One region of the Leuconostoc sp. LN180020 genome, then DNA from elsewhere that is predicted to be linked to it. Evidence: predicted binding sites of a transcription regulator. Region 1 holds the regulator's gene; each other region holds the start of a gene.
The links. Region 1 encodes HrcA, which represses chaperone genes, less so after heat shock. Its sites were predicted from a motif close to TTAGCACTCNNNNNNNNNGAGTGCTAA; they were not measured.
Positions count from the first base shown of each region.

Region 2: FAZ25_RS05435 (ATP-dependent Clp protease ATP-binding subunit) is a predicted target of HrcA. The motif match lies at 2,512-2,538, and genes of this name have one in related genera.
Region 3: groES (co-chaperone GroES) is a predicted target of HrcA. The motif match lies at 1,875-1,901, and genes of this name have one in related genera.

Region 1 is NZ_CP039736.1:1,239,782-1,247,776, reverse strand. Features, by position in the region: gene dnaK (molecular chaperone DnaK) at 1-1,811, opposite strand, end outside; gene grpE (nucleotide exchange factor GrpE) at 1,897-2,466, opposite strand; gene hrcA (heat-inducible transcriptional repressor HrcA) at 2,484-3,512, opposite strand; gene ribF (riboflavin biosynthesis protein RibF) at 3,640-4,590, opposite strand; gene truB (tRNA pseudouridine(55) synthase TruB) at 4,587-5,495, opposite strand; gene FAZ25_RS06350 (PTS sugar transporter subunit IIA) at 5,482-5,997, opposite strand; gene FAZ25_RS06345 (aminotransferase class I/II-fold pyridoxal phosphate-dependent enzyme) at 6,013-7,191, opposite strand; gene rbfA (30S ribosome-binding factor RbfA) at 7,286-7,639, opposite strand; gene infB (translation initiation factor IF-2) at 7,685-7,995, opposite strand, start outside.
Region 2 is NZ_CP039736.1:1,044,034-1,052,028, reverse strand. Features, by position in the region: gene mreD (rod shape-determining protein MreD) at 1-268, opposite strand, end outside; gene mreC (rod shape-determining protein MreC) at 268-1,125, opposite strand; gene FAZ25_RS05445 (rod shape-determining protein) at 1,204-2,211, opposite strand; gene FAZ25_RS05440 (hypothetical protein) at 2,302-2,475, opposite strand; gene FAZ25_RS05435 (ATP-dependent Clp protease ATP-binding subunit) at 2,638-4,701, shown strand; gene FAZ25_RS05430 (YiiX/YebB-like N1pC/P60 family cysteine hydrolase) at 4,754-5,275, opposite strand; gene FAZ25_RS05425 (adenylosuccinate synthase) at 5,305-6,588, opposite strand; gene FAZ25_RS05420 (hypothetical protein) at 6,835-7,860, opposite strand; gene FAZ25_RS09630 (hypothetical protein) at 7,900-7,995, opposite strand, start outside.
Region 3 is NZ_CP039736.1:856,829-864,823, forward strand. Features, by position in the region: gene FAZ25_RS04560 (ImmA/IrrE family metallo-endopeptidase) at 1-61, opposite strand, end outside; gene FAZ25_RS04565 (helix-turn-helix domain-containing protein) at 45-425, opposite strand; gene FAZ25_RS04570 (helix-turn-helix transcriptional regulator) at 579-791, shown strand; gene FAZ25_RS04575 (YitT family protein) at 1,139-1,777, shown strand; gene groES (co-chaperone GroES) at 1,928-2,212, shown strand; gene groL (chaperonin GroEL) at 2,288-3,907, shown strand; gene FAZ25_RS04590 (flavodoxin) at 4,044-4,454, shown strand; gene FAZ25_RS04595 (DUF3290 family protein) at 4,566-5,009, shown strand; gene FAZ25_RS04600 (DUF421 domain-containing protein) at 5,006-5,650, shown strand; gene FAZ25_RS04605 (prenyltransferase) at 5,696-6,583, shown strand; gene FAZ25_RS04610 (LacI family DNA-binding transcriptional regulator) at 6,603-7,589, opposite strand; gene FAZ25_RS04615 (hypothetical protein) at 7,655-7,900, opposite strand; gene FAZ25_RS04620 (glycoside-pentoside-hexuronide (GPH):cation symporter) at 7,919-7,995, opposite strand, start outside.

The DNA of each region.
Region 1 (7,995 bases):
AAATCGCCATCGACTGTCTTGTCATCCTTTGGCTTAGCTTCACCTTCTGCGCCTTCTTTTGGTGCAGCTTGTTGATAAAGCTTCATGGCCAATTCTTGAGCAGCCTTAGCCAATGCTTCTGTCTTAGCCTTTAAGTCTGTCAAATCAGCGTCTTCAGCTGCTGCATCTTCCTTAGCCTTCTTCAAAGCTTCCAAAGCCTCTTGTGTCGCCTTCTTATCATCATCACTCAACTTGTCGCCAGCTTCTTCAAGCGTTGCTTCAGTTGAGAAAATCAATTGGTCAGCTTCGTTACGTGTATCAACAGCTTCTTTCTTCTTTGCATCGGCTTCTTCATTAGCCTTAGCATCATTCATCATCTGCTCGATTTCTTCTTCAGAGAGACCACCAGCAGCTTGGATTGTAATCTTTTGTTCCTTTTGTGTACCCAAGTCTTTAGCTGATACTGACACAATACCGTTACGGTCAATGTCAAATGTGACTTCAATTTGTGGTACACCACGCTTAGCAGCAGGAATATCTGACAATTGGAAACGGCCCAAAGTCTTGTTATCAGCGGCCATTGAACGTTCACCTTGTAGGACATGGATATCTACAGCGGGTTGATTATCAGCAGCTGTTGAAAAGACTTGTGACTTTGATGTAGGGATTGTTGTGTTACGATCAATCAATTTCGTGAAGACACCACCCATTGTTTCAATACCCAATGATAGTGGTGTGACATCTAGCAATACGACATCCTTAACATCACCAGTAATAACACCACCTTGAACGGCTGCACCAAGAGCAACAGCTTCATCAGGGTTAATTGAATGGTTTGGTTCCTTACCTGTTAACTTCTTAACTGATTCTTGCACAGCAGGGATACGCGTTGAACCACCGTTCAAAATCACTTCATCAATGTCTGAGAATGACAAACCAGCATCCTTCAAAGCGTTCAGAACTGGTTGTTCTGCCTTTTTAATCAAATCAGCAGTCAATTCATTAAACTTTGCACGTGACAAAGATGTTTGCAAATGCAATGGTCCTTGATCACCAGAAGCAATAAATGGCAAATCGATTTGTGCTTCGTTAGCTGAAGACAATGTCTTCTTTGCTGATTCAGCGGCATCCTTCAAACGTTGTAATGCAAGCTTATCATCCTTCAAGTCAATGCCATTGTCTGCCTTAAATTGAGCAGCTAAGTAATCGATGATCTTGTTATCAAAGTCATCACCACCAAGGTGTGTGTCACCATTTGTTGACAAAACTTCGAAGACACCATCACCCAATTCTAGGATAGACACATCAAATGTACCACCACCCAAATCATAAACAAGAATCTTTTCATCCTTGTCTAGCTTGTCCAAACCATAGGCCAAAGCTGCCGCTGTTGGTTCGTTAATAATACGTTCAACTTCCAAGCCAGCAATCTTACCGGCATCCTTGGTTGCTTGACGCTGTGCATCATTAAAGTAAGCAGGTACTGTGATAACAGCCTTTTCAACCTTTTCACCTAAGTAATCTTCAGCATATCCCTTGATATATTGCAAAATCATTGCTGAAATTTCTTGTGGCGTATAATCCTTACCATCAGCGGTAACTTTGTAACCAGCCTCACCCATGTGTGACTTAATTGAAATAATTGTGTCTGGGTTTGTAATTGCTTGACGCTTAGCCACGTCACCAACTTGGCTTTCACCGTTTTTAAATGATACAACAGATGGTGTTGTGCGACCACCGTCTGGATTTGTAATAATTTTTGGTTCGCCACCTTCTAATACAGCGACGGCTGAGTTCGTAGTTCCTAAATCAATACCGATAATTTTTGACATGAATTTTTCTTCCTTTACTATTAAAATGCATTTGCTTTTTAAGGTGTAGTGCGTCAAGCTGAATCACCATATACATATATTTACGTTACTTTGCAACAGCTACCATAGCTGGACGAAGGACACGATCCTGAATCATATACCCTTTTTGAAGTACCGTAGCGATTTGATCTGAGGCAACATCGTCTGATGCCACACTTTGAATTGCCTGATGCTTTGTTGGATCAAAAGTTTCACCTACTTCACCTGTAGCAGATATACCATTGTCCCGTAATGCTTGCACTAATGTTCCTAATGTCATTTCGACACCAGTTTTAATTTGTTGGGTCACTGCATCTTCAGATTCAACCTGAAGCGCACGTTCCAAGTTATCAACAGCTGGTAATACGGCACCTGCCAATTTTTGACCATCATATTTACGAACAGTTTGAAGTTCACGTGCATGACGTTGCTGAATATTTTGAATCTCTGCCTGTGCACGTAACAATTTGTCTTCAAGTTCTTTAACGTCACTTTGAAGTTGCTCAATCTCAACTTGTTGTGGGTCAACCTCTGCTTCTTTTTCCAAAGTATCTACATCTGCCTCAATTTGTTCAGTAACAGTTTCGTCATTGATTTCTTCAATATTTTGCTCTGTTTCCTTTTGTTGCTCTTTCACGTAAGTGCCCTCCTAAATTATGTATATTCAATCATTTTTTGCGTTAACGCTTCGCCATAAGCATCAATTAGTAAGATATTTCTCGCATATGGCATACGGATTGGTCCGAGTAATGCAATCACACCATCTCCTTGATTAGGTATTGTAAAGCCACGTGTAATTAAACTAAATGACTTTAACAGTGGTTCATGAATTTCTTGTGATATTTTAACAACCGTGTGTGAGCCCAGTGTCTGAGCAACGTTTCTGATATCTTTGGCTGATTCAAGGAATTCTAATAATCGCTTTAAATCAGCTTTATTATTGAGAGATTCATCAAAATTCAGTACATTCAAGCGACCACCAATATGAACTTGATCACCAACTGAACGTGAGAGAACATCCCCAAATAATTGTAAGAATGCGCCTGGTGTCTTAATGACACGACTCATTTGCGTTGGCAATTCATCAGATTGCATCATTTGCAACACTTCTAAGACTGGCCGACCAGTCATCTGATCATTAATATACTTTACCATGCTATCTAGAGATGATATTGCTAGTTCGCGAGGTAATTTAAAGGTTTGACTTGTCACTTTACCATCGCTTGTAACTAGTACAGCAATCAATTGTTGGTTCTCGAGGGGCACTAAGCGGAACCCTGATACTTTAATGTCGTGACGCTGTGGCTTCAATATAATGGCAGTTGCACCTGTAAACTCTGATAACGTGCGTGCTGACTCATCTAATAAATCATCTATTTCATGAAAATTACCACGAAACGACTGTATTACCATATTAACGTCATGTTCAGTCACGCTATGATTAGCCATTAAATGATCTAAATAGTAACGATAACCTGCGCGCGACGGTACACGACCAGCCGAAGTATGTAATTTCTTAATTAATGATACAGATTCTAATGCGGCCATTTCATTACGAATGGTTGCCGAACTTACTTTAATATTGAGCTGTTCTTGCAAACTTTTAGAGCCAACAGCTCGTGCTGTTTGTGTATATTCATAAATGATGGCACTTAGGATTAATTTTTGCCTATCTGTTAGCATACCATCACCTCCACTTTAGCACTCAATACTTCTTACTGCTAACACCTATAATAATACACCTTTCTCAAAAAAAAGCAACCTTTTTAGCACTCTTTTTATCAGAGTGCTAAAAAACACTTGATTGCTATCAATCAAGTGTTTCAAAATAGGTACGCGTTGCCACTTTATCTTTTTCAAGTTGTGCAATTAAATCATCAACCTGATTAAATTTAACTTCGCCTCGTAAATGATGATGCCATGCCACAGTGACATCTTCACCATAAATTGCTTGGTTAAAATCTAAAATATTTATTTCGACTGTTATCGGACGATTGTCGCCGAAAGTAACATTTCGACCAATGCTTGCCATGCCAATATGCCATTGACCAGCAATGCTAATCTTGACAGCGTAGATACCAATTCCAGGTAACCACTCTAACTCAGGCGTTAAAACATTTGCCGTAGGAAAGCCTAGTTCTCGGCCTCGGGCTTCACCATGAACAACAATGCCCGTTGTAAGATAAATGCGCCCCAATTGGCGATTGACTGTTTGCATGTCACCAACACATAACGCAGAACGAATCTTGGAAGAACCTATTTTTAAGCCTAAATCATCAAACTCCGGCACAATAATGACGTCAAAACGAGATTTGGCATAAATTGCTAAGTTAGCCATATTAGCCTGATTTTTATCACTACCATATAAATGGTCAAAGCCAGCCACAACTGCTACTGGATTTAACTGCATCAACACCTCATCAACAAATACCTGTGGTGATAAACCCGCTAGTTGAGAAGTAAACTGCATCTTGTACATTTCCGAAACACCTAATGTTTCAAGTAATTGCGCTTTCTGCTTTACAACTGTTAAGTATTTTAATGGTTCGGTTAATGCTTTGAATGCGACACTTGGATGTGGATCATAAGTCAACACTGCTAGCGGTACACCTAAAGCATTTGCTTCAGCCTTAGCTCGCTTAATGACAGCTTGATGGCCTAGGTGTACGCCATCAAAAAAACCCATAGCGACAACTTGGCATACCGGCTGTTTGAAATTTTGAATTGGATAATGTAATGTTGTTGTTTTAATCATTGTCATTTATTATTGAAAACATAACGTGAACGCCATTCACCAGTATTTTGATTATAAGCGTAAACTGCTTTCACTTCATCCTGATATGTTAATTGCAAATAATTATCATTGGCAGGCCACTGTGTGATAACCTGCCCATTTTTAACGGCAAACCATTCATCATCCGTCAAAGGCTTTATTGGCCAATTCAATAACTTAGAAATAGGAATTACTTTTTCTAAAATTGCTGTACGTGGCCAAGTCATCACATCGTTTAACTCAATGGCTTGCGACAACGTCATCCCGCTACCCATCACGCGTTCTAAACGTGTCATGGTTGCTGGCATGCCTAATTGACGACCAGTATCAACTGCTAGTGTTCTAATATAAGTTCCCTTTGAAACTGTCGCCTCAAAGTCAAATTTTTGTTGCTGATGAGCATAGTTCACTAATGATGTACGGTGAAAATCATAAATATGAGCTTCTCGAATTGGACGAGTTACAGTTTCCCCGGCTCTAGCATATTCGTAAAGCCTTTTTCCGGCCACCTTAACAGCCGAATACATTGGTGGAACTTGTTGAATCAACCCGTTTAGCGACTGAATAGCTTCATCAATCTGTTGATCACTATACGGCACAGTAATTGCCTTTTCAGAAATGATTTCACCACTTAAATCCTCAGTCTCTGTTGCAAAGCCCAAGGTAATATCACCAACATAACGCTTAGGACGTGACTGTAACTCATCAATAAGTTTAGTCGCTTTACCTAAGGCAACAACTAAAACGCCTGACACACCTGGATCAAGCGTGCCAGCATGACCAACTTTTTTTTGACCAATAGCACGTCTAACTTTTGCCACAACATCAAATGAGCTCACACCTCTTGGCTTATTGATGACAATAACACCATCTACTTGGTCATTGGCTAACATCGGTGCTCTCCTGATTTTGCCAAACATTTTGTCCAGCATAAACAGCCCCATAGTTGACATGTGGAACAATTGTTTCTTCGAACAACACATAGATATGCACTTCTGGATTTGTCGCGTGTGTTGTACCAATCAAATCACCGGCATGTAGTTGTTGTCCTGTGCCATAAGTTGCCAAATGGGAGATTGTGGTATCATTTGTTTGCAATTTTACTGTTACTTGTTCATGATGAACGCTTTGTATCGTAACAGTTTGTGCATCTGAAGAAACCACAATACCAGAAACTGGTGACATGATAGTGTTACCATTTGGCACCATCATAAAACCATTATGGCTATTGATTTGGTCCTTATCACCGGTGATTTGTTGCAATTGACCTGTTACCGGTGCAACAACAACCGGCAATTCTGACTTACGCGCAATATGTGTTGCATTCATTTGCCCAGTGGTTCTAACTCTCTGGTGTCTGTTGTTTTGATTAAATAAATTTTGCCACCAACTCATAAACTACCCCTCACTCTATTTTTCACGTAAACGCTTCACATACGCTGTGATTCTTTTCATGCCTTCATCTAAATCTTCATCCGAAGCAGCGTAAGATATACGGATAAATGCTTTTGCTGACTCGCTAAAGCCAGAACCAGGGATTACTGCCACCTTTCCCTCGCGGGCAAGGTTTAAGGCAAATGCATCACCATCATCTCCCAAATCTACTGGCAACTTGGCAAAAATATAAAAAGCCCCTTCTGGTGTCACCACATCAAAACCAAGTGCCTTTAACTGTGGTAAAATGCGATCTCGTCTGGCCTTATAAGCTGCTCTCATCAACAAAGGTGTATCCTTGACATCGCGCAAGGCCACCACAGCTGCATCTTGAATAAAAGTTGGGATAGCAAAAGTCAAGGCCCCGTGAACTTTTTGCATCTCTAAAATCATCTGCTTTGAAGCCAAAATGAAACCGACACGATACCCTGTCATAGCATGTGACTTAGATAGGCCGTTAATATAAATCGTCTGCTCAGGTATGATTTCTGCAAATGAAACATGCGCTTGGTCATAAGTCAATACAGCATAAATTTCATCAGAAATCACCCAAATGTGATGCTTTTTAAAGGTAGCTGCTAATGCCATAACCTCTTCACGAGAGTAAGTTACTCCTGTTGGATTCGTCGGATAATTCATCAATATGGCGCGTACTGGAACTGTAGCCTTTTCTACGGCTTCATCAACCATTTCTGGTGTCAGCTTAAAACGATGTGCTGTCGTGTCAATTGCAATTTTTTGGCCATAAGCCAATGCGAGCGACGTGAAGTATGGCCCATAGGCAGGTTCAGGCACCAACAGACCATCACCAGGTGCCAGCAAAGTATGCAAAACAACATTGATGCCCTCGCTAACGCCTAACGTCACAATCACATTATCTTCATCCTGATAATTCAAATGATAAGTTTCATTGAAATATCTAACAGCCTCGGCGCGCAGGGACTGTTCGCCTTGACTTTCAGCATAATGAGATCGATTATTATTAATAGCTTCAGTAGCAGCAGCTTTGATTCTCTCATCAACATCAAATCCTGGTTCGCCAAATGTCAATTTTAAAACACCTGGAATATCTCGCACTGTTTTTTGAAAATTCAATAATTTATCGGGCGCCATTGCCGTAATCGTTGGATTGAGTGATTGCTCTAAATTAGTCATGTTAGCGTTCCTTATTTATAGTCAAATTAACGTAATTCTATTTTAACACAAAAACGCTACCTCTAAATGGGTAGCGTTTTTTCATTATAATTTATTAATTATCAGCGTGTAGTTTGCGAATTAAATCTTCAATGTGATTACCATATTGAACGGACTGATCACGGACAAATTTTAATTCTGGCGTCTTATAGACAGTTAAACGTGCACCTAATTCTTTTCTGATTAAACCACTAGCTGCTTCAAGACCAGCTTGTGCTTTTTGACCATCACTAGCCAAGTCAGAAAGAATTGAATAATAAATCGTTGCAATTTGCAAATCACCTGACAGTTCAACACTTGTTACCGTGACATCTTGTACCCTTGGGTCATTAATGCGTTTAAGCAATAAGTCAGTTACATCACGTTGAACTTCTTGTGCGAGGCGACCTGCACGTTGTGGATTAGCCATAACTTGTGCCTCTTTTCTATTATGTCAACTAACAGTCGTTAACTATTATTTTACTTTTACTTCTTCCATGATATAAGCTTCAACAGTATCGCCAACTCTAATATCATTATACTTTGCAACCGTGAAGCCAAACTCATAACCCATCTTCACTTCGTTGACAGACTCCTTACCACGCTGCAATGATGCAACTTCACCATCATAAACAACAACATTATCACGCATGATACGAACCTTAGAATCCTTCGTAATCTTACCTTCTTCAACCATTGCACCGGCAATAATACCAACCTTAGAGAACTTAAACAATTCCTTAACAGTAACATTACCAATAACCTTCTCTTCAAAGACAGGTTCGA
Region 2 (7,995 bases), 200 kb from region 1:
CTACTGTGTAGGTCCCAAAAATGCCAGTATAATACATATCAAATAAGATACCCACTAAGACAGTGTAAAGCCAGAACGGTAGATCCGCCTCAACGTCAAACTGCACACCGTAAAATAACCAAATTAAAGTCGTCACTGGTAAAACATGCCAAGGAAAAGCAGTAAAAATACCGCCCATACCAGCCATCAAAGCGCCATCAACAAAAAGAAGTAGTACAAGTAAAACGGGATAAACAACCCTTAGCCGTGTTATTTGCCAAAATGCCATTATTTTGCTCCTAACTGAGATACAGCAACCATAACCGTGGTAATATTGCCCAAATCAGCTGCTGGTTCAATATATATACGTTTTGACAAACCGTAGTCATCCTTTGTCACACGCGCAACTTTACCCACGTACAGTCCAGCAGGTATCACACCACCTAAACCAGACGTTTCAACCAAATCACCTGATTTAATTGTGCTATCTGAGGTAACCTGTCCCATAATTAATTGATTTTTCTCTCGATTAAATCCAGTCACAATACCATTAACATCGCCACTACCACCCTTAATCGTGATGGCAAAGCGATTAGCATCTTCACTGGTGTCTGAAATTAAAGCCACTTTTGCATTTGTTGTATTGACTTCGCTAATACGACCAATAATTCCAGCACCTGACAACACTGGCATACCTTTTTTTAAGCCAGTGTTCGTGCCTTTATTAATCACTAATTGTGACTGCCAAGTTGTCGGTGAACGACTAATTGTCACAGCAGAAACTGTTTTATAGTCGGTTAAAGTCGCCTGTAGCCCTAATTGTTTTTTCAGTGATCGATTTTCTTCTTCAACGGTTTGTAGTCGCACCTTATCTTGCGCAAACTGGTCGAGCTTTGACTTTAACGTGCGGTTTTCTTCAAAAGTATCTAATAAATTACCGATACTATTGGCTGTTCGCCCAATTGCTGTCGTAGGTACCGCAATAATACGACTGACTCCCCCAGCCAAATCGTTACCAAAACGTTGAATAAAAGGCGGTGTGTTGGTACGTTTTGCTAACCAGTTAGAACCTGTGATTAATCCGATAATCACAATAAACGCAATAATCATTGTCACAACGGTACGTGAAGAAAATATTTTACGCATGTTGTTGTCCCCTTTTTCAAAAATAAAAGCGTAGCGCCAGCCGCCACGCTAATGTTAATTCTTTATCTTAATAAATGATTAATTTTGACGCATAACGTCGATTGACTTCAAGGCTTCGCCTGTGCCAATAGCTACTGCATCTAATGGTTCGTTTGCAATCAAAACTGGTACCTTCGTTGCTTCTTGAATAATTTTATCCATATCACGCAACATAGCGCCGCCACCTGTTAACACCATACCATGATCAATGACATCAGCTGCCAATTCAGGTTGCGTGGATTCCAAGGTTTCGCGAATAGCGATAACAATCTCTCTGACAGGCTCTTGAATCGCCATAGCAACATCTTCAGCAGTCACATCAATTGTCTTAGGTAAACCAGTTAACAAATCTCGACCACGCACGGAAGCATCTGGTAATGTGCGTGCAAGCGCCAGTGACGCAGCGCCAATTTCTATCTTAAGGCGTTCAGCGGTTGGCTCGCCAATTGTTACATTGTACTTATTCCGTACAAAATTGGCAATTGATTCGTCTAATTTATCTCCGGCAATACGAATCGAACGACTCGACACAATACCACCCAAAGAAATAGTAGCGACATCAGTAGTACCGCCACCCATATCCACCACCATTGAACCAGTAGGATCCATTACAGGCAAACCTGCACCAACAGCAGCGGCAAATGGTTCTTCAATAACATAGGCGTCGCGTGCGCCGGCCACACGGGCGGCATCAATCACGGCGCGACGTTCAACAGCTGTCACACCTGAAGGTACGCCAACTGTAACGTATGGTTTACCGATACGTCCACCAAGTGCCTTTTGAAGATAGTACCGAATCATTGCAACAGTTGTATCATAGTCTGCAATAACACCATCACGCATTGGCCTAATAGCTGCGATACTAGCTGGTGTACGGCCGAGCATGTCTTTTGCTTCAGAGCCGACAGCTACAACCTCATTGGTTTGCGTATTACGTGCAACCACTGAAGGTTCTCGTAGTACAATGCCTCGCCCTTCAATATATACGTATGTGTTGGCAGTACCAAGATCGATACCGACGTTTCGTTGTCCAAATGAAAATGCCACGACGCTGCCCCTTTTTACTTTTTAAAATATGCATATCTTAAAAATGCTTAACTTATAGTATTGTAGCATAAAAATCGACGATATTGCCGACTAATTTACGCGAATATATTTAACATGACCCTGCTTACTTGCAACGCCTCGTATTTTATTTTGAGACGGAAAATCACGCCAAACTTTTTGAAAGGCGGGAAAGGTTTCTGGCGTAATGGCTAATTCATCAATTTTACCATCTCTCAAATCATTTAATTGTTGTTCATAATCCATAATTTTACCTCACAATTATTATACAACATTTTCTTTTTAGCACTCTAAAAAAAAGAGTGCTAATTTTAATTGCAATTTAATCTTTAGGTGCTATACTTGAGACATAATTAAGAAAGGAAAATGTGTGCATCACGTTTTTTCAGGATCACACACGGTGATATTATGGCATCACAAGACCCATTTGGATTTGGTAACATCAATTTTGATGAGATGATGCGGGCTATGAATGAACAAATGCAAACAAGTTCAGCCAACCAGTCAACGTCAAACACAACACAAGATAAAAAAAACAAACAAAATAAACGCCCTACTTTACTCGAAGAATACGGTATAAATCTAACGCAGCAAGCCCGTGAAGGTAAGCTTGATCCTGTTATCGGGCGTGATCAAGAAATTTCCCGAACAATTGAAATTTTAAACCGACGCACAAAAAACAATCCTGTTTTAATCGGTGAAGCAGGTGTTGGTAAAACGGCCGTTGTTGAAGGCTTGGCCCAAGCCATTGTTGCTAACAAAGTCCCTGAAAAATTGCGTTCCAAAGAAGTGATTCGTCTAGATATGTCCGCCATGGTACAAGGTACAGCCATGCGAGGACAATTTGAAGGACGTATGCGTCAACTAATGAAGGAAGTGGCAAGTAATGATGATGTCATTTTATTCATCGACGAAATACATGAAATCATGGGGGCTGGTAACGCTGAAGGCGGTATGGATGCTGGCAATATATTAAAGCCAGCTCTGGCCCGAGGGGAATTTCAACTCATTGGTGCCACAACCTTAAACGAGTACCGTAAAATCGAAAAAGACGGTGCCATTGCGCGTCGTTTTCAACCTGTACAGGTTAACGAACCAAGTAAGTCAGCCACAATTACAATCTTAAAAGGTATCCAAAAGCGATATGAAGATTATCATCACGTTGCGTTTACTGACGAAGCAATAACAGCTGCCGTCGAGCTCTCAGATCGTTATATCACAGAACGCTTTTTACCTGATAAAGCCATTGATCTCATTGATGAAGCTGGTTCACGTAAGAACCTGTCAATGAAAATCGCTGACCCTAAAACAATCCAGGCAAAAATTGATCACGCTGAGAGCCTAAAGCAAGAAGCCATTGATAAAGAGGATTTTGAAAAAGCAAGCTACTGGCGCGATCAAGCCAACCAGCTAACATCACAGAAAGCGCAAGTTGAGGCGCACCCTGAAATGTTTAAACCTCAAGCAATTACAGAAAAAGATATTTTACAAATCATTGAAGATAAGACCGATATTCCTGTAGGTGCCCTAAAAGAAAACGAAGCTAATCAACTACAGACACTTGATCAAAATCTATCAACGCACATTATTGGACAAGATGATGCAGTGGCAACGGTTGCTAAAGCCATTCGTCGTAACCGAATTGGTTTAACAAAATCTGGTCGTCCTATTGGTTCTTTCCTCTTTGTTGGTCCAACGGGTGTTGGTAAGACTGAGCTCGCCAAGCAGTTAGCGCAAGAGATGTTTGGTAGCAAAGACGCTTTAATTCGATTTGATATGTCAGAATATATGGAAAAGCATGCCGTATCTAAGCTCATTGGCGCTCCTGCTGGTTATGTTGGGTATGAAGAAGCCGGTCAATTAACAGAGCAAGTTCGCCGTCACCCTTATTCATTAGTTTTAATTGATGAAGCTGAAAAAGCCCATCCTGATGTCATGAATATGTTCTTGCAGATTTTAGATGATGGTCGCTTAACGGATGCTCAAGGACATGTTGTTAGTTTCAAAGATACTATTGTTATTATGACTTCTAATGCCGGTTCAACAGATACTGGTAATACACCAATGGGCTTCAATCAAGTTGATGCGCAAAGCAGACTTTTGCAACGCCTAGAAAATTATTTCCGTCCTGAATTTTTGAATCGTTTTGATGATATTATTGAATTCCAAACACTCACTCAAAAGCATTTACTAACTATTGTTGATTTACTCCTAGCTGATATGAACGCTAATTTAGCTGATAATAATCTGAATGTCATTGTTAGCGATTCAGCAAAAGCTAAGTTAGCTGAACTTGGTTATAATCCTGCACTAGGGGCAAGACCTCTGCGGCGTGTCTTGCAAGATAAGATTGCAGATCAACTGGCAGATTACTACTTGGCACATCCAGCAAGTACCGTATTACTTGCTGATTTAGATGATGCCAATCATATTGTTATCACTGAAAATCAAGCATCTCCTGTTAAAGCATAAGAAAAACACGATTCTTAGCGACTCATGATTAGTCGTTGCGGAATCGTGTTTTTTACAATTTGTCAATAAATTTTAAATTTTTATCTTTTGCCATGGCTTCTGGGTTTGAGCCAGGCTGGTTAATTGGCACAGCAACATTTAGCTTGTCATAATAATGCTGCCAATAATCTGACACTTCTTGTTTATCATCATTAAAATGTAACGGTTGTGTCGGAAATGTAATCATACCCTGAAAGGCTAATTCTACTAACTGTGAACAATAAATACCGTCACCATCTGGATAAAAAGTTTTATTATAAGATAAACCTTCGTATGTCTTGGCTTGCGCAATCACATTCTCAGCTTGATGTTTTTGAATTTCTGGTCGATAAAGATCAGGATGTGGTGAATCCGACAAAAATTGTGCCAGTGTTTGCGTTGCCACACCATATTTTGGACTAGCATGAATAACATGTGTCTCATCAACCACAATACCAACATGAACATAATCGCCAGTTGCGGCTGCAATAGCATCATCCATGCCATCATGTTGATTTCGTACGAATAACAAATCTGCTGCTTGTAATGTTACCATTGCTTACTCACCTTCTAAGTTATAAGACATTATTGCCAAACGTCACTGAGTAAATGGGTTTCCTCAGGCTTTGGTCCCACAGCAAAGCTTAACAAGTCGACCGACAATAAATCAGAAATACGCTTTAAATAGTTTTGCGCATTAGCTGGTAATTCATCAAATGATTGCACACCAGTAATATCCTCATCCCATCCAGGTAGTGTCTCAAAGTTAACATCTAAGCCTTCAAACCATGTGTCTGATGCTGGAAAATGATGAATTTCTTCGTCTTTATAGGTGTATGATGTAGCGATTTTAAGCGTTTTTAATCCGGTCAAAACATCAAGTGAGTTAATTGCTAACTTTGTCAAGCCAGATACTTGTACCGCATGTCGCAACGCAACAGCATCTAACCAACCAATTCTACGTGGTCGCTTAGTAACCACCCCATATTCATGACCAACTTCACGAATATGATCAGCAATGTCGTCATGTAATTCCGTTGGGAAAGGGCCTTCCCCAACACGTGACGTATAAGCTTTGATGACCCCAACCACGTCTTGAATTTGTTTTGGTCCCACGCCAGCACCATTCATAACCCCACCAGCAGTAGGATTTGAACTAGTAACATAAGGATAAGTGCCATGATCAACATCAAGCATAATACCTTGGGCACCCTCAAAAACGACACGCTTTTTGTTGGCCATCATCTGACCAAGCAAATAGGAAGTATCAGTCACATATGGTGCCAATTGACGACCATATTCAACATAAGTTTCATAAATGTCATCGTAGTTCAGTGCTTCTTCATTGTACAATTTGGTCAATTGTGCATTTTTAAACGGTAAGTATTCTTTTAGCAACTTAGCAAATACATCAGGATCAACTAAGTCTGCCACACGAATACCAACACGTGAAATTTTATCTGTATAAGCCGGACCAATTCCTTTTTTAGTTGTACCAATACGATTATTTGTTGATGATTCTGCAGCTTTATCAAGCGCAATGTGATAAGGCATGATAACATGCGCACGATTTGAAATTCGCAAATTATCAATTGCAATACCTTGAGACTGTACTTCCGCAATTTCTGCAAGCAAGGCCTCAGGGTTTACCACAACACCATTACCAATAACTGCTAATTGGCCTTCTGTTAGGATTCCTGAAGGTAAAGCTGACAACTCAAATTTTGTATTGCCATGCCAGATAGTATGACCGGCATTATTGCCACCTTGATAGCGCACAACTGCATCTGCATGCTCTGCAAAAAAGTCTACTATCTTACCTTTACCTTCATCGCCCCATTGCGAACCAACAACAATTACACCAGACATATTTTTCTCCTAGTACGGCCACAGCTGCTTTCAGACGGGATAGGTTTGTCGGAGAAAGTGTTGTCAGTCAAACGTGATAACACCTGTTTGCGCCCATCCGTGAGTGTCCCTCTGTAACGGCACGTTTTATTTTTTAGTAAAACACGAACAATAAAACAATAAACGCCTTTTACCTAAACATTTTACCATACAAAAGAGAGATAAGATATAGAAAAATAAATAAAAAATGTTGTTTCTAAAAAAGTATCACATGTTTTTTTTATTGACATTAAGCCATGATAATTTCTCTTGAATTAGTGCAACTGTTTGTGGCCAAACAAACACTGTTAATAATAAAAATATCGGTAAAAACTGAATAATGTATCGCGAGCGGCCGCCCTCAAAAATCAACAGGTACAAAAAGCCCCCAACAATAGCTAGCCGTAACACAGCTGTCAGTCGGTCTTTTTGCCGCCATCCCAGACTAATAATTCCGATACACATAACCCACCAGAATTGCGCAATAAAATGAAAGTCAGAAAGATAATGTCCACTTGGATAAATAATATTTTGTATCACACTTTTTACACCATTTTTTGCTGGTTTATCGATGATAAAGCGTCCCTCTTTCAGCCAAGCAAATGTACCATCTGATGTATTTTTATCTTGTTTGTGAATTAAAAAGATGAGATAGCCAATGAACCCTTTCTGTTGTAACCTTTCAACTAACTTGTCTTTTGAATAGCGTGACATAGCAGCCTGTGAAGGTTGTTTAGCCATTGCTAAGACATCTTGTGCATTATAACCGCCATCGCCACTCACACCCATACTAATAAAATGAATTGGTGGTAAGGTACGATTTTTCTGAATCACCATATAAGTTTGGTTTTGTAATACCTTGTTGCCTAACTGATAACTGAATCCTGCTGTCAGCAAAAATACAGTCACCACTAAAATTTTCATCAACATTATTTTTTGATTATTATCTCTAGTTATCAAAATGTGTAAAAATTCTACAACAAATATAGCAATAATAGGAATCATTGCTGAGGGTTTGAGAAAGTAAATGCCAGACAAGGTCAAACCAGCTATAATGCTGATGCCCACCTTTAACACTATATGCCATTTTGTTGTTGATATGATTACATAACACAGTATCAAAAGCGCTACAAACGGTAAAACATAAATGTCGGAATAAGGTACTAACACCATTGGAAAAAGCATTAACCAAACAGCATGTGTATACAAGCCAATCGCTAATTTACGTTTATCAACGAACCAGACTGTCGTCATATTAACGTGGACAGTCCCAATTAACAATAACCAGTTGACTCAGTCAAACATTAACCAAGAGGTATTATGCATTACTTTTGCAATTTCATGTTGAATCAATAATAATGATAAATTGTTCGTGTTGTAGCTATAATA
Region 3 (7,995 bases), 380 kb from region 1:
CAAAATATTCTTGAATCGCATCACTTTTAAATGAAGGTCGCTGCTCAGTATTTTTTAGCATCAGGTAATGTTTTTAAAATAGAGAGAATAGCTTGTCGATATTCTGGTGATAGCTCTTTACCTTCAAAAGATAATAGCAGTTTATCGTTATCAAGTTGTTCACCTAAGTCAATTGTGTAACGATCAGTTTTATCATTTTCATGGGTAGTGATACCTGCTATATCTAAAATTTCGTTCTCAGAAATTCTTAGACCTTTAGCAATTTTATAGAGTGTTTCAACCTTAGGTATATTTTTATTACCATTCTCAATTTGAGATAAGTAGGCAGGTGATATGTGCCCTTGGAGTGCTGTTTGACGAACAGTAAAATGCTTTTGCACGCGTATTCTTTTAATTTCTAAACCGAAAATTTCTTTAGATATCATATTATCAATTGTTTTCCTTGTTGCAATGTATTATGTACAACTATAAAGCAAACAATAAACAAATGTAAAACAAATAACTGAAAAAACGTTTGACGATGTGATACAGCGACTGTATAATAACAACATAGTAATAATTAAAAAAGGGGCAATATTGTGGCATTAACATTGAAATTTAAAAATCCGGAACAGGTCAAAGAAAAGATAGCCATGCAAGGTGAGACAATTGCTGGATTTTCAAGACGAATAAGCGTTAATTACTCGCTGATGGTTGAATATCTAAATACCAAAAAATTTCCATCACCACCAACAGCCAAAAAGATAGCGGATGGGCTAGAAATGGCTATCGGGGATATTTTTTCGATTTAATGTTTACTAAAGTAATACAAAAGCGGTTAACCGCTTTTTTTATTTGAAAAAAATACCATTATTCGTATAACCGTATAACAAGATACCATGTTTTAAAGGAACACATTGTGACGTGATAATGTTTAAAAAATAGAAATCCCTTTTTTGATATTAATGGCCAAAAAATACAATGATTTTAAAAAATTAAGATGTTAATATAAGCACTAGCTATAATCAAAGGGTGGTGTCAAACGAGTAAACTAGTGATTTCGCTAGCTAATAGTGCGTAAATATTAGCAAGTAAAGTAACGTTGTGACAACCTATCAAGGGGGAAAAATGGAAAATAAAAAAGAACATTAATATCATTATGATTGTTTTAGCAGCTGTGTTTCTTGATCGAGGGACAACTGCCAGAATAACATTTGGTAGTCTTATCTTACCAATTCTTTTAAAAATCACACCTAGTGAACAAGTCTTAACAGATAGAACCTTTTCTGTGCTTGTGGGCGGTACTATTTTTGCTATTGGCGTGGCATTATTGTATCGTGTTGATGCATCGAGTGGGGGTACAGCAGTGCCGCCAATGATTTTAAAAAAATATTTTCGTATTGCGCCAGCTGTTTCATTGTTAGTTATTGATATGGTTGTCTCGTTAGGTAACTTAGTAACGGAAGGGATCGAAGCATTATTATTAGCTTTCTTTTCTTTGATGATTACCGCAGTTGTCATGAATTATATTGAAACTGGATTAGATAGACGCAAGATGGTTTATATTACAAGTAATCATCACATCAATGCAGTTAAAGACTATTTATCAGAAAATGAGACTGGTTATACAGCAATGGATGTTCGTGGTGGTTATACTGGTGATGGTCGTGAAATGTTAATGGTTATTTTAGATAACCACGATTATAATCGTTTAATTCGCGGTGTGCACCAAGTTGATCCAGAAGCATTTATGATAGCTTATGATATCAGTGAAGCACATGGTGGAACTTTCTTATAGAGAACAATTACCTAAGCAGATGAAGTCATTTTCTAATGATGAAAATGTGCTTTTTTTATTGACAATTCATGGTAAAGTGCTATACTTAAAATTGTAATTAGCACTCATTGTAAAAGAGTGCTAAAACTTAAAAATCGGAGGTATTGTCTCATGTTGAAGCCATTAGGTGATCGCGTGATTATTGAAGTAACAGAAGCTGCAGAACAAACAGTTGGTGGCATTGTTTTAGCTAATAATGCCAAGGATAAGCCAGTCACAGGTAAAGTTGTGGCTGTTGGTTCAGGCTATGTTCTAAACGATGGTTCAAAGCAAGACCTAACAGTTAAGTCTGGTGATCAGGTCTTGTTTGATAAGTATGCAGGGCAAGAAGTATCATTTGAAGGGGCAGATTATCTGGCACTTCATGAAAAGGATATTGTTGCGATTGTTGAGTAACAACAAAAGAGACGTAGTCACTTTTTAAGTGAATTCAAAATATAACGATAAAAATTCTAAAGAGGTATTTTAACAATGGCTAAAGAATTAAAGTTTTCAGAAGATGCACGTGCTAAGATGAAGGCTGGCGTTGATAAGCTTGCTGACACAGTTAAGACAACAATTGGTCCTAAGGGCCGTAATGTTGTTTTGGAACAGTCATACGGCGCACCAACGATCACAAATGATGGTGTAACAATTGCTAAAGCAATTGAATTAGAAGATCATTTTGAGAATATGGGCGCTAAACTAGTCGCTGAAGTCGCCTCAAAGACAAATGATATTGCTGGTGATGGCACAACAACAGCAACGGTTTTGACACAAGCAATCGTTGCAGAAGGCTTGAAAAACGTCACAGCTGGGGCTAACCCAGTTGGTATCCGTACGGGTATTGAAAAGGCAACTGCGGCTGCTGTCGCAAAATTGCATGAAATGTCACATACAGTTAATACAAAAGATGAAATTGCTCAGATTGCTTCAATTTCAGCGGCTAATGAAGAAGTAGGTGCTTTAATTGCCGAGGCAATGGATAAGGTTGGTAATGACGGTGTCATTACCATTGAAGAATCAAAGGGTATTGAAACAACACTCGATGTTGTTGAAGGTATGCAATTCGATCGAGGTTACATGTCACAGTACATGGTAACTGACAATGACAAGATGGAAGCAAACTTGGATAATCCATACATCTTGATTACAGATAAGAAGATTGGTAACATTCAAGATATTTTGCCTGTGTTACAAGCTGTTGTTGAGCAAGGTCGTGCGATGCTAATTATTGCTGATGATATCACCGGTGAAGCATTACCAACACTTGTACTAAACAAGATGCGTGGTACATTTAATGTTGTTGCGGTTAAGGCACCAGGATTCGGTGATCGTCGTAAAGCACAACTTGAAGACATTGCTATCTTAACTGGTGGTACGGTTATTACCGAAGATCTTGGATTGAATTTGAAAGATGTTACAATTGATCAGCTTGGACAAGCAAGCAAGGTTAATGTGACAAAGGACAACACAACGATTGTGGAAGGCGGTGGTGACAAAGCAGCTGTAGCAACGCGTGTGGAAACAATTAAGCAACAAATCGCTGAAACAACTTCTGACTTTGATCGCGAAAAGTTACAAGAGCGTTTGGCAAAATTGGCTGGTGGTGTTGCCGTCATTAACGTTGGTGCAGCAACCGAAACTGAACTCAAGGAACGCAAGTATCGTATCGAAGATGCTTTGAACGCAACGCGTGCAGCTGTTGAAGAAGGTTTCGTTGCTGGTGGTGGCACAGCGCTTGTTAATGCCATTTCTGCTGTAGAAGCTTTGTCAGAGGCTGGCGATGTACAGACTGGCATTAACACAGTGATTAAGGCGCTTGAATCACCAGTACGTCAGATTGCTGAGAATGCTGGCCTTGAAGGCTCAGTAATTGTCAACAAGTTGAAAGATCAAGACGAAGGATTTGGTTACAATGCGGCAACTGATGAATGGGTTGATATGATTGCCGCTGGTATCGTGGATCCAACTAAGGTAACACGTTCTGCCTTGCAAAATGCAGCCTCTGTCTCAGCTTTGTTGTTGACTACTGAGGCGGTAGTTGCTGAAGAACCAAAAGATGAAACACCTATGCCTATGCCACAAGGTGGTATGCCAGGCATGATGTAATGAAGTGATACAGTCAAACGATAACCTTTTTGATAGGGTTTATCGTTTTTTTGTGAATTGATAAAGCTTCAGGGTTGCGGTATACTGTCATAGAAACTAATTAAGAGTTGCCAGCGAGCAATCATTGGAGGCGTATATGATTATTTACTTTTCACAGGGTGGGCATACGAAAAAGGTTGCAGAGGAGATAGCCAACAAAACAGGCGATCGCTTATATGCTATCGAACCAGTTGTACCCTATCCAAGTAGTACAATATTAGCAACGCCACGTATTACTAAGGAAATTGCTACACAGAGCATACCAGAAGTCAAAAAAGCGCCGACAGATGTGTTATCAGATGATACGATATATCTCGGTTATCCAATGTATGGCATGGACATGGCACACGCTATGCGCGGATTTTTGGCAGTAAATGATTTATCCGGAAAGACGATTAAGCCTTTCATAACGAGCGGAACAAGCACCGTTAGTATGAGTCTCAAAACGCTCCAACAATTAGCCTCAAATAGTGTTATCGATAACAGTTTTGATCCTAAACAGTTATAGAAGTGTTTTTTAATTAAGATGAGTAAAGCGCAGCTGTTTGTAATAAACATAAACTGCGCTTTTTATTGTTGTTTGAATTGTTTTAAAAAGCGGTCGGGGGAGAGATAGATTGTGAATTTTTATAGTGTTAATTTTTTAAGTCAGAATGCTAACTTGAACGATACGATTGTCATTTATACTATGGTAGTTGTTTTTGGATTAATGGCGGTTGGTGCAGTTGCCTCATTACGAAATCGTTATAATACTAAATATCGAGACTTAAGTATTATTGCATTATTGTTGTTTTTATTTTTAGCAGGTGCTAGATATACAGACTATGAACAAGCAAAGTCAAATGATACACAAGTAACGCAGATGCCTTCTTTTGCACAAAAAGTTGCTGAGACACAACATGTAAGTAAAAATGACCTCTATTTTAATCAAAAAACGATCAATGATGGCATGATTGTTAAAATAAAGGACAAGTTTTTTCGGATGACAATTAGTCCTGACCAACAGTCTTATACATTAACGCGAACTTATATTACAGCAAAGGAGATTAACTATATCAAATGACAACCTATTTTCCGATTTTAATTAAATTAGCGATTGGTTTGTTAGCGTTAATTATCCAAATTAATATTATGGGTAAAGGTAATTTAGCGCCTACATCAGCACTAGATCAGGTTCAAAATTATGTATTAGGTGGCATTATTGGGGCAGTGATTTATTCCGATACCATTACTATTTTCCAATTTACGATTGTGCTTATTATTTGGACGATGCTCGTGATGTCGTTGAAATTTGCTAAGCAACATAACAACCTTGTTAAAAAGCTAATTGATGGGCAACCACGCGTCGTGATTGAACGTGGTCAAGTTCGTGTCGATAATGTGTTACGTGCCAGTATGACGGCTGATGAATTAATGTTTAAGCTACGGACACAAGGGATTTATAAAATTGCAGACGTCAAGCGGGCTATTTTGGAGCAGAATGGGCAATTAACTGTGATAGAATTTGGTGATGATAGCATTAAGTATCCCATTATTTACGATGGCCAAATTAATGTGGATGTATTAGAGATGGTTGATAAAACAGAAGACTGGCTCAATGATCAGGTTAAGGCACAAGGTTATCAGCACATTGGCGATATCTTTATTGGTGAATTTATTGATGGTGAGGTGCGGTTAGTTGCTTATCATAAAACTCAAAGTTAGCTGACGATATTTTTCTGGTAAAATAAAAGACTAGAGGTTGAAAAAATGACACCAAAACAGTTTTTAGACTTAGTTGAGATTCGTGTTGTGATTCCTAGTGTGGCCCCTTTAATGGTCGGATTAGCCTATAGTCAGTGGCAATATGGCCGTTTAAATTGGACCAACGCACTATTACTCATAATCGCGACAGTATGCGTTCATTTAGCAGTTAATACATTTAATCGCTATGAAGACTCAAAACGACAAAAAGAAAATGAGTTTTTGCGTGAAGCAGCACAAGGTGAAGTGATTTCTAACAAGCAGGTACTGTACGTTGCTGCAGGGTTGGCATTGATTGCCGCCATTGCTGGTGTTGTAGTTGCTGTGCGTACTGATTATGTGACATGGATTATTGGTATCGTCAGCTTTTTAATTGGTTATTTGTACTCGGCAGGACCCAAACCAATTACTAATACGCCTTTTGGAGAAATTGTTTCAGGCATCACCATGGGTTATTTCATTTTTGTTGCCCAGGTATATGTCAATACACGTATGGTACCGATGCCAAGTGTATTATGGCAATGGTTTATGGTCAGCTTGCCTTTGACAGTGTTTATTGCAGAAATTATGTTGGCCAATAATATCGCAGACCATGCTGAAGATGAACGTAACAACAGACATACGATTGTTCATTATACTGGTATCGCTGCCGCAAAAAAGCTTTATCTATTTTGGGCAATATTAGCCGTGGTGGCGTTGTTGATTGTGACGTACGTTGGTTGGTTACCGGTGACAAGTTATGCAATTATTATTTTGTTACCTTTGATTATCAGTAATGCGCGTCATTTTACTGCCCGGCCAATCAAAAAAGAGACCTTCATATTGGCTATCAAAAACTTAATCATTGTTATGCTCGGTATGACAGTAGCGATTCTTGCTGGTATATTGATTTGAATTAAAAAAGTTAGACCGTTTATGGTCTAACTTTTTTTGTAGTGAAACCTTGTTGAAAAGTAACAGGCAAAGTTGTAATTGTTGCTTGGGATACGGGATGCTGTGACGCCATTTGTTCGTATAATTTTTCCACAGTTGTTTTGGCAATGGCTTCTACAGGCTGACGTATTGAGGATAAAAAAATTTTTTGGCGTTTATAAACATGCGCAGCATCAAAACCAATAATTTGGACAGTGTTGGGAACATCAATATGCTGTTGCATAAGCAGATGCCAAAAATCACTGGCATACTCATCGGCATCTGAAAATATTCCATCGTAAGCAAAATCATGATTGTGAGTATGATTAATAATGAATGCTTCAAAGTCGTTAATGAAATCAGGTGAGTCAGAGGCCAGAAAGGTACTAACTGATAGGTTATTTTTAGTACAAAAATCTTTAAACCCTTTTTCTCGAATACTAGATATATTTTTAACAGGTGCTTTAGAAATAAAGAGCAGTTTCTTGGCACCGAGCGTCTGTAATTGTTTGGCTGCTAATTGACCGCCTGCATAGTTGTCAGATACAACGAGAGGAAATTGAGGCGAAACAGGTTTTTCGATAGCCACGAGTGGAATATTAGGAGAGACAATATCAGCAATATCGGAATATGACATGGTAATAATGCCAGCTACTTTTTGCATATTAGCCATTTGAATGTAATCAATTTCATCTTCGGGATTACTATTAGAATTGCATAAAATCATTTTATAGCCAAATTGATTTAATGATAGCTGCATGTGGTAGCTCAATTCTGAAAAGAAAGGGGTGTTGACCGTTGGAATAATTAGCACAACGTAATTTGACTTGTTGGTTTTGAGCGCTCGTGCAGTAGCATTGGGCACGTAATTTAATTGCTCAATAGCTGCTTCTATTTTCAATTGTGTTGCTGGTTTTGTACGACGACCATTGATGTAATTAGATATCGACCCTCTCGATACTCCAGCAACGCGCGCAACATCATTCATATTAACCACTAGTCATACCTACTTTTATTTTCTAAAAAAACGTCTGATACAGACGTTTTGACATGTTAAGGTTGAAACCTACCTGATAGTATTTTATCAAATAATTCGGAAATTTGCTTTTGTTTCATCTGATCCATTTGACTAATTTCAAGGTGATTAAAATCTTTAATTAAATAATATGTTTCTAAGTAGAGTGTTAATTGTTGTTTGATGAACTGTGTATTCGTTGTTTTCGGCTCTTTTTGTGTATTGCGAATGATTGTCATCGCAAATTCAGTGGGATCGATTTGTAATTTGTCTTCGGATAGCATGTTTATTTCCTCATTTCATTAGTTGCTGAAGGCTGCATCCTCGGCAGCTTCTTTTTGGTGTTTTGCATTAAGTTCTTGTCGCATAATCCGTTCTT